2 regions of the Rhizobium sp. MHM7A genome follow, and region 2 is predicted to be linked to the other one. Evidence: riboswitches for the same ligand, from Rfam matches in the RefSeq annotation. Region 2 holds a riboswitch; the other holds the start of a gene.
What was found. A riboswitch is a leader RNA that binds a small molecule or an ion and turns the genes downstream of it on or off. The one in region 2 is predicted to bind S-adenosylmethionine.
Positions count from the first base shown of each region.

Region 1 (5,097 bases), on a different contig from region 2:
CCGCGCCAGCTTTAGAGGAAAGCAGATTGTAGCCCTCGGTCTGAAAGATTCCGCCAGGGCAGCGGATGAGTTGCTCGCCTGCCAAAAGGCGGTAAACGATGCGGTCGCAAAACAGCCAGCACCGCCGCAATCTAAAGATCCGTTCGAAGCAAAGCCAGGTACTCAGGCCTCGGATCCTTTCGATCTTTAGTAGATTGATAATTGGGCAAGCCTGGGATCCACGGCTGTGCGACCAGATCGATCTTGCATCCCCCAGGTATTGGTCGGCGCCGGCACGCGGATGAAGGGGCAAGGCTCCGCAATCTGGGTCGCACGTCCACCAGAACGTTCTGCTACTTTGCAGTGATGAGTAGCATTTTCTACGCTACGCGTTCAATTAAGCACGCGTAGCAGACCCGGCGAATCCAGCGAGAAGGCGGGGATGTCGACGTCGAACAGCTCGCCTTCATCCGTTTCCATCTGGTAATGGCCGAACATCAGCCCTGACGGCGTGTCGAGCGGGCAGCCGGAAGAATATTCATAGGTGTCGCCCGGGCTGAGCCGCGGCTGTTCGCCGACGACCCCCGGACCGGTCACCTCGTCCACCTGTCCGTTCTGGTCGGTGATGTTCCAGTAGCGGTTGACCAGGCGGACAGCGACGCCGGAATTGTTGCTGATAACAATCCGGTAACCCCAGACATAGCGATCGTCTTCCGGATCGGATTGCTCCTCCAGATAGAACGGTTCGACCACGACTTCGATATCTCTTGTGAGGGCGCGATACATGCCTTGCACCTTAGTCAAGATATGTTACCCGTATCTTATAAGAAGGGCCTGCCCGTCAAGAAACGGAACGTTGATCAGCGGTCAAATGCTCATGATCGAATGGTTTTCGATCGTTAAGCCTAATTGCCAGCGTTAATTTTACTTCGCAACGCCGGCGCGGGTGAACTTGTTCCCGCAGATGGGCGGCCGGATTTGCATGAAGCCCGGCCGCCATTGTCGTCGGTCAGCCCGAGACCTTGGCGAGTGCCCGCGCGAAATCCTCGATCAGGTCTTCCGTGTCCTCGATGCCGGCCGAAAGGCGCACTGTGCCCGGAGAAATGCCGAGTTCGGCACGCGCTTCTTCCGTCAGGTTCTTGTGCGTCGTCGTCGCCGGATGGGTGATCAGGCTCTTGCTGTCGCCGAGATTGTTGGAAATCTTGATGATCTCGAGCGCATTCTGCAGGGCGAAGGCAGCTTCCTTGCCGCCTTTCAGCTCGAAGGCAACAAGCGTCGAGCCGCCGGTCATCTGACTGGCGATGATGTCGGCCTGCGGGTGATCCTCGCGCCCGGGATAGATCACCTTGGCAATCTTGTTTTGGTCGGCCAGGAAGTCGGCGATCCTTGCTGCATTCTCAGTCTGCTGTTTCACCCGCAGCGGCAGCGTCTCGATGCCCTTCAGAAGTGTCCAGGCATTGAATGGCGACATGGCCGGGCCTGTGTGGCGGAAGTAGTCGTGCAGGTTCTCGTCGATCCACGCCTTGTCGGCGAGCACCACGCCGCCCAGGCACCGGCCCTGGCCGTCGATATGCTTGGTGGCGGAATAGACGACGATATGGGCGCCGAGTTCGAGCGGCTTTTGGAAGAGCGGCGTTGCGAAGACGTTGTCGACCACCACCTTGGCGCCGATCTGATTGGCGAGTCTGGCGACGCCTGATATGTCGATCACCTCGAGCGTCGGGTTGGTCGGGCTTTCCAGGAAGAACACCTTGGTGTTCGGCCGGATGGCCTTCTCCCAGTTGGCGAGATCGCGGCCGTCGACCAGCGTGCATTCGATCCCGTATTTCGGTGCCAGCGTTTCCACCACCCAGCGGCAGGAGCCGAACAGAGCGCGGGCGGCGACGATATGGTCGCCCGCCTTGACCTGGCAGAGGACGGCGGCGGTGACGGCCGCCATGCCGGAAGCGGTGGCGCGGGCGTCTTCGGCGCCTTCCAATGCGCACATGCGCTTTTCGAACATGTCGTTGGTCGGGCTGCCGTAGCGGGCGTAGATGAAGCCGTCCGTTTCGCCCTTGAAGCGGGCTTCGGCCGCTTCCGACGTCTCATAGACGAAACCCTGCGTGAGATAGATTGCCTCGGACGTTTCGCCATATTGCGAACGCAGCGTGCCGCCATGGACGAGTTGGGTTGCCGGGCGCCAGGTCTTGCTCATGCCATCACCTTCACATAACAAAAAAACCGGCCGCAAAAGCAGACCGGTTTCATAACCCGGTCTTTTTAGCCACTTGTTTAACGTGGCTGCAAGCCGACCGGCCAAATCACCACGGGATAATTCTGCAATACTGCTGTTAGCTGCTTGCGTCAATTCCCCGAGTTTGGTTTTGTCGGCGCAAAAGATGGATGGGGCATGATGGCTCGCGACACTGGAATTCTGGCGGACCGCGCGATTTCGGCGCTGTTTGAAACGGGGCGTCTTATCTCCGAGCGGGAGCTGGACCGCGATCAGATCCAGCCGGCAAGCCTCGACCTTCGCTTGGGCGCAAAGGCCTTTCGAGTGCGCGCCTCGTTCATGCCCGGCCCCTCGCATCTGGTGTCGGACAAGCTCGACCGGCTGAGCCTGCACGTGATCGACCTTTCCCAGGGCGCGGTGCTCGAAACCGGCTGTGTCTATATCGTGCCATTGATGGAGAGCCTGGCGCTGCCGGCCGACATGTCGGCCTCGGCGAATCCGAAGAGCTCGACCGGAAGGCTCGACATCTTCACCCGCGTCATCACCGACTACGCCCAGGAATTCGACAAGATACCGTCAGGTTATTCCGGGCCGCTCTATCTGGAAATCAGCCCGCGCACCTTCCCGATCGTCGTGCGCCGCGGCTCGCGCCTCTCGCAGATCCGATTCCGCGTCGGCCAGTCCGTGCTCGGGGAGCCGGAACTTCTGAAGCTGCATGAAAGCGAGACGCTCGTCGCTAGCAAGCAGCCGAACGTCTCCGGCGGCGGCATCGCGCTTTCGATCGATCTCTCCGGCGACAAGGACGGCCTGATCGGCTATCGCGGCAAACACCACACCGCCGTCGTCGATGTCGACGAAAAGGACCAGCACGACATCTTCGATTTCTGGGAGCCGCTTTACAGCCGCGGTCGCAACGAACTGATCCTCGATCCCGACGAATTCTATATCCTCGTCTCGCGTGAGGCCGTGCATGTGCCGCCGGATTATGCCGCCGAGATGACCCCCTTCGATCCGCTGGTCGGCGAATTCCGCGTCCATTATGCCGGCTTCTTCGATCCGGGCTTCGGCCACGCGCCGGCCGGCGGTCGCGGCAGCCGCGCCGTCCTGGAAGTGCGCAGCCACGAAGTGCCCTTCATCCTCGAAGACGGCCAGATCGTCGGCCGCCTCGTCTACGAGCACATGCAGGAAAAACCCACCAGCCTCTACGGCTCCGGTCTCGGCTCCAACTACCAGGCCCAGGGCCTCAAGCTCTCGAAGCACTTCCGCATCTGACGCCTGCCGGAGGGTCGCGACTTGACAGCGGCCCCCATCTGTTGGAAATCTCAGCGCATCGCGGGTGTAGCTCAATGGTAGAGCAGCAGCTTCCCAAGCTGAATACGAGGGTTCGATTCCCTTCACCCGCTCCAATTTCCCAGTGATGCGATTAAAACCTAATCCCCGAAAAACCGTATCGGTTTGTATTGCCGATGCGCGATGATCAGGCTCCGGTCGGGCTGGATGATGTAGGTTTCCTCCACCTCCCGGCCATACTGGTCGATGAAATTATGCGGGAAGCTGGAGCCGGGCGGGGATTTGGTGAGCTTGCTGCGCGGCTGGCCATTATAGGTGATGCTGCCCGGGATCGGTTCAAGACCCGGTCCACTGTAGCTGACGGTGTTGCATCCCGCGAGAACAAGAGTGCCGATGAGGCCGATGATTGCCGGTTTCATGTCTATCCCTTCCGGTGCGCCGAACGCCGCGATCTTACTCCCGATCGGAACAGGCGCACCAGATGAAACGGCGCCTCGGCCATCACTCCTTCGGGAAGTGGCGCCTGGAACGTCGCGCGATACTTTCAACCGGCTCAGAATTCCGTCCAGTCGCCATCCTTGCTTATCGGCGTGCTGCTGTTGGGGCCGAAGGCGCTGACGAGCTGTTGACCGAGCGCGCGGGCCGGGGAGGCGGCGGGGCGCACCGTTCCTTCCTTGGCGATGCGGATCGGGGCTGCCCTGACTGCCGGGCGCGCTGCCGCGCGAGGTGCCGCGGCCGGCGGCCGGACGGACGCGATCGGTGCAGCGGCGGCAAAACCGCCTGTGCCGGTCAGCCGGAATTGGCCGAGCAGCGTGTTGAGCGCTGCCGCTTCGCTGGCGAGGCTGTGGCTGGCGGCGGTGGATTGCTCGACCATCGCCGCATTCTGCTGCGTGCCCTGGTCCATGGTGTTGACGGCGGTGTTGATCTCCTGCAGCCCGATCGACTGCTCCCGGGAGGCTTCGGCGATCGCGTGGACGTGCTGGTTGATCTCCTGCACCTCGGTGACGATCGCATCGAGCGCCTTGCCGGTCTCGCCGACCAGCGTGACGCCGGTTTGCACATGCGAGCCGGAATTGGTGATCAGCGACTTGATCTCCTTGGCGGCATTGGCCGAGCGCTGGGCGAGTTCGCGCACTTCCTGGGCTACGACCGCAAAACCTTTGCCGGCCTCGCCGGCGCGCGCGGCTTCCACACCGGCATTCAAGGCCAGCAGGTTGGTCTGGAAGGCAATATCGTCGATGACGCCGATGATATTGGAAATTTCGCCGGAGGACCTTTCGATCTCCTGCATGGCGGATACGGCCTTGCGGACGATCTCGCCGGATTTTTCGGCGCCGAGGCGTGTGCGGGTGACGAGCTGGCTCGCCTCCGCGGCGCGCTTGGCCGCGTCGCGCACCGTCGTGGTAATCTCTTCCAGCGCCGCTGCGGTTTCTTCGACGGAGGCCGACTGCTGTTCCGTTCGCCGGGAAAGCTCATCTGCGGAAGAACGGATCTCGTTGGCGCCGGCGCCGATGGCCCGCGCATTGGCGCCGACCGCCTGCATGGTCTCGTTGAGCTTCTCGAGCGAGTGGTTGAAATCCTGGCGCAACGCATCGAGATGGGCGACGAAGGGCTCG
Region 1 covers NZ_VCHT01000010.1:72,974-78,070, forward strand. Annotated here, with positions in the region: gene FFR93_RS27075 (hypothetical protein) at 1-190, shown strand, start outside; gene apaG (Co2+/Mg2+ efflux protein ApaG) at 373-765, opposite strand; gene FFR93_RS27085 (O-succinylhomoserine sulfhydrylase) at 989-2,173, opposite strand; SAM riboswitch at 2,218-2,296, opposite strand; gene FFR93_RS27090 (2'-deoxycytidine 5'-triphosphate deaminase) at 2,369-3,463, shown strand; tRNA gene FFR93_RS27095 (tRNA-Gly) at 3,524-3,597, shown strand; gene FFR93_RS27100 (hypothetical protein) at 3,622-3,900, opposite strand; gene FFR93_RS27105 (HAMP domain-containing methyl-accepting chemotaxis protein) at 4,035-5,097, opposite strand, start outside.
Region 1: linked by a shared signal. The riboswitch ahead of FFR93_RS27085 (O-succinylhomoserine sulfhydrylase) and the one ahead of metA (homoserine O-succinyltransferase) in region 2 are both predicted to bind S-adenosylmethionine.

Region 2 (5,097 bases):
TCCATGCCCTCAAGCACTTCGTCGAAGATGATCCAGCGCGGGCGTACCAGCAGCAGACGGGCGAAACCGATCGCCTTCTGTTCGTCGCCGTCGAGCAGCTTGTCCCAGCGGGCGCGGGTATCCAGCCGTGCGACGAGAGAGTGCAGGCCGGCCTTTTCGAGGGCCGCCTCGACGGCGGCCTTCTCATAGGCATCGGGACTTTCGGGGAAGGCCAGCGCCTCGCGCAGCGTGCCGCCGGGAACATAGGCGATCTGCGGAACGAACAGCATGTCGTCGACCGGCGGCAAGCCCATCGTGCCGCTGCCGCACGGCCAGAGCCCGGCCATGGCCTGGAACAGCAGCTTTCGGTTGACGCTATGATCGCCGTTGATCATGATTTTCTCGCCGGCCTTGATCACGACATCGGTTTCGCGCAGGCGAAAACCGCCGCATTCCTCGATGTCTTCGCCGATCTTGGCATTGATCACTACATCCTTCATCGTCAGCGTGTCGGATGCGGTGTTCTCATAGGCAATGCTGCCCTTCAGATCGAAGTCCTCGTCCATATCGAGCAATGCCTGGCGGAAGTCGGTAACGCGCATCAGCGTGGCACGCCATTCGGCGATCGGGCCGAAATTGGCGACATACCAGCGCAGCGCCGTATTGACCTGGTTGAAGGCGCCGACCGACATCATCAGCTGGCCGAGGGTGAGGCCGCCGGAGAAATATGCCGGGGCTGCAACGATGATCGGGATGACGATCACCAGCCAGCCGTAGCCGGCCGAAACCCAGGTGAGGTTGGTGTTGGCCATGGCAAGTCGCCTGACGACCCGCAGCACCGAGCTGATATCGGTGTTGATGCGCCGGCGCTCGTTCTCTTCGCCCCGCGCGACGGTGATGGCTGGCATGTTCTCATTGGCATGCATCAGCGTGAAACGGAGTTCGGCCTCTTTCGAGAACCGGTCGGCATTGAGCTTGACCAGCTTGCGGCCGACAACCTGGCTCAGCACCGAGGCGGAAGCGGCATAGAAAATCGCTGCCCAGACCATATATCCAGGAATGGAGAAACTGTGGCCACTGATGCGGAAGACGAAGCCGCTCGACAGCTCCCAAAGCACGCCGATGAAACTCACCAGAAGAATGGTCGACTGTAAGAGGCCGAGGACCAGGCCAGTGGTGCTTTCAGCAAGATTGCGGGAATCCTCGTGCAGGCGCTGGTCCGGGTTGACGCCGATCAGGCCGCTGGAGGCGAGCCGCAGCGCCCGCTTACGCTTCAGCCACTGGTCGACGAGATCGCGCGACAGGCCCTCACGCATATAGAGCGCCGTCATCTGGTTCAGCCAGGCCTGCAGCACGTTGAGCAGCAGCAGCGTGCCGGCGATCATCGCGAAGATTTCGAGCTGGTGGAAGAATTCGCCGAGATCCCGGCGCTCGAGCGAATCGTAGAAGGGGGCGTTCCACTCGTTGAGGATGACCTGGCCATAAGCCGTCGCCAGGATGACGAGGATCAGCACGGTGGCCAAAAACAGCACCTTGCCACGCACTTCAGAATTCCAGAATGCCGAGAACATTACTCCGAGGCGATATGTCAGGCTGAAATCGTAACCAACCCTGTCTTGCCTCCTGGCGCTCGGCCTCCCCTCGATCTTATCTGCCATCATGCTTTTCCAACAACGCCCATGCTGTCATTATTAACATGGTGGCGTTAGCGGTCTATCAACAGATTCTATCAGTCATTAAACTGTGATGATGCTTGCGCGGGCCGCTCTCGCATGCATTCGGCAGTTGATTCGCGGCTCAACTGGGACTAATTAAGGCACTCCGTGGTGATTTGGCCGGCCGGCTTGCAGCCACGTTAAAAAAGTCGCTAAAGGGCCGCGTGCGGACCGGTAGCGATTTTTTGTCGCCGCCGGTTTTTTATTTTTGATCGAGTGACCTCAATGCCCATCAAGATCCCCGATACTCTGCCCGCCTTCGAAACCCTGGTTCAGGAAGGTGTGCGGGTGATGACCGAGACGATGGCGATCCGTCAGGATATAAGACCGTTGCAGATCGGCCTGCTCAACCTGATGCCCAACAAGATCAAGACAGAACTGCAGATGGCCCGCCTCGTCGGCGCTTCGCCGCTGCAGGTGGAGCTGTCGCTCATCCGCATCGGCGGGCACAAGGCGAAGAACACGTCCGAAGATCACCTGCTCGCCTTCTACCAGACCTGGGAAGAGGTAAAGCAGCGCAAGTTCGACGGTTTCATCATCACCGGGGCGCCGATCGAGCTTCTGCCCTATGAGGACGTTACCTATTGGGGAGAGATGCAGGAGATCTTCAATTGGACGGAGACCAACGTCCATTCGACGATGAACGTCTGCTGGGGCGCTATGGCGGCGATCTATCACTTCCACGGCGTTCCGAAATACGAGCTGAAGGAAAAGGCCTTCGGGGTCTACCGCCACCGGAACCTCAAACCTTCCTCCATCTATCTGAACGGCTTTTCCGACAACTTCGAGGTGCCGGTGTCCCGATGGACCGAGGTACGCCGCGAAGATATCGAAAAATCCGAAAGCCTGGAAATCCTGATGGAGTCCAGCGAGATGGGCGTATGCCTCGTGCACGAAAAGAGGGGCCGTCGGCTCTACATGTTCAACCACGTCGAATATGACTCCACCTCGCTTTCCGACGAGTATTTCCGCGATGTGGATGCCGGCGTGCCGATCAAGATGCCGCACAATTACTTCCCGCATAATGACCCATCGCTTGCGCCGCAGAACCGCTGGCGCAGCCATGCGCATCTGCTGTTCGGCAATTGGATCAACGAGATCTATCAGACGACGCCCTACGATCTCGAAGAGATTGGTATGGATCTCTGAGCGTCGCTGGCCGCATTTCACATCAAGGCCCGCAGCATTGCCGCTGCCGCATTTCTTTCTGGTCGTACCGGTTGCGGTTTGGAGCAAATGAAGGCAGGTTCCCGACCTACCCCCAGGAAAAGAACGGAACGGATGTCGATTATGTCGGAGAAGTTGGAGCGAGAAGTTTTCGGGCAGACGAAGGCGGGTGAAACCGTCTACCGCGCAGAGATTAAGGGCGGAGGGCTGACGGCCAGAATCATCACCTGGGGTGCGGTTATCCAGGATCTGCGCCTTGCGGGCCATGACGCGCCGCTGCAGCTCGGCTTTGAGGATTTCGACAGCTACCCCCTCTATTCGGCCTATTTCGGCGCGACACCCGGCCGCTGCGCCAACCGCGTCGGCGGCGGCAGGTTCACGCTCGATGGCAAGGACTACCAGCTCGAGCAAAACGAAAACGGCGTCACGCATCTGCATGGTGGCAGCGACAATATCGCCAAGCGCAACTGGACGATCGTCGAGCATGAAGTCGACCGCCTGATAATGAAGATCGTCGATCCTGACGGCCGCGCCGGCTATCCCGGCAATTGCACCATCCAGGCGACATTCCGGGTGCATGGCAATGGGGAACTGTCGATCACCTACGAATCGACCAGCGATCGGCCGACGCTCGCCAATGTCTGCCAGCACGCTTATTTCAATCTCGACGGCCGCGAGGATGCGCTGGGCCACGACATCATGATCGCCGCCGATCACTATCTGCCGACCGACGAGAAGCAGGTGCCGACCGGCGAGATCCGGCCCGTCGACGGAACCGAATTCGATTTCCGCGAGATGGCCCCGATGAAGCGTTTCGTCGGCAGCGAACAGGTGTTGTACGACCATAATTTCTGCCTGTCCCGCGAACGCACCGCCAAGCGGACCGTCGCGCTCGCCCGCAGCCTCTATTCCGGCGTGTCGCTGGAAGTGCGCAGCACCGAGCCGGGCGTGCAGTTCTATGCCGGCTTTAAGCTCAACACAGGGGCTCCCGGCCTCGACGGGCGTAAATACGGCCCGTTCGCAGGCTTCTGCCTGGAGACCCAGGTCTGGCCGGATGCGATCAACCACGAGGGCTTCCCGAATGCGGTCCTACGTCCGGGCGAGGTGCTGCGCCAGGAGACGGATTATATCTTCACCAAGAGCTGAAAGAGGCGCGCGCCCCACGGACGCGCGGCTTTCAAATTAGATCGTTGTGAACCCTCTCCGGCCAACCGGGGAGGGTTTTTTCATCTCCACCTTCGATTTACCCTTGCTCATTGGTTCTATATAGGTTCTATTGCCAACCCATGAATAGAACCAGTCTGATAGCGGAACTGAGCAGACGCGGCCTGCGCGACGACGCTCTGGCCGGCCCGCTCTACAAGCGGCTGGCTCAGGCGCTGACCAGTCTCATTCAGGAAGGATTGCTGAAGCCCGGCGCGGCGCTGCCGGGCGAGCGCGACCTTGCGGAGGCTCTCAAGCTCGGCCGCGTCACCGTACGCACCGCCTATCGCGACCTGATGGCGGCGGGCGCGCTGGAATCGCGCCATGGAAGCGGTACCTTCGTATCGGGCAAGGTGGAGCGCATGGAACAGTCGCTCTGGCGGCTTTCCTCCTTCTCCGCCGACATGCGCTCGCGCGGGCGTCTGCCGGCCGCACGAATATTGTCGCAGGAGGTCAACACGCCGTCGCCGGAAGAATCCTTCCTGCTCGGACTCGGCGGCGACGAGCCGGTGCTGAGGCTCGACCGGCTGCGCCTCGCCGACGGGCTGCCGCTGGCGATCGAGCGCGCCGTGGTGCCGGTCAAATTTCTCGGGGAGAACGCCGGCGGCGAGGGATCGCTTTACGATGCGCTGGCGGCAAACGGCCATCGGCCGGTGCGCGCGCTGCAGCGTCTGACCGCCGTCACACTGGATGCGTCCTACGCTGCAATGCTGAACGTCAAAACAGGAGCGCCGGCGCTCCTGATCGAACGTGTCTCGCGGCTGGAAGACCAGCGTGTCGTCGAATACACCCGCTCGCACTATCGCGGCGATGCCTATGATTTCGTCGCCGAATTGAGAATTGGAGATGACCATGAGTGAAAACCAGTCGCTGATGCTGCAGGAAGCCGGCCAGTCGCCGGAGGTGGTGGCCATGCTTCTCGAAAAGGAAAAGCCGGTCTTTGCCGAAATCACCAGGCTGTTTTCGTCCTCCCGCCCGAGCGTGGTGACGACGGCGGCGCGCGGCTCCTCGGACCATGCCGCCACCTTCTTCA
Region 2 covers NZ_VCHT01000015.1:7,019-12,115, forward strand. Annotated here, with positions in the region: gene FFR93_RS32405 (ABC transporter ATP-binding protein/permease) at 1-1,637, opposite strand, end outside; SAM riboswitch at 1,793-1,870, shown strand; gene metA (homoserine O-succinyltransferase) at 1,920-2,843, shown strand; gene FFR93_RS32415 (aldose epimerase family protein) at 2,985-4,007, shown strand; gene FFR93_RS32420 (GntR family transcriptional regulator) at 4,148-4,924, shown strand; gene FFR93_RS32425 (SIS domain-containing protein) at 4,917-5,097, shown strand, end outside.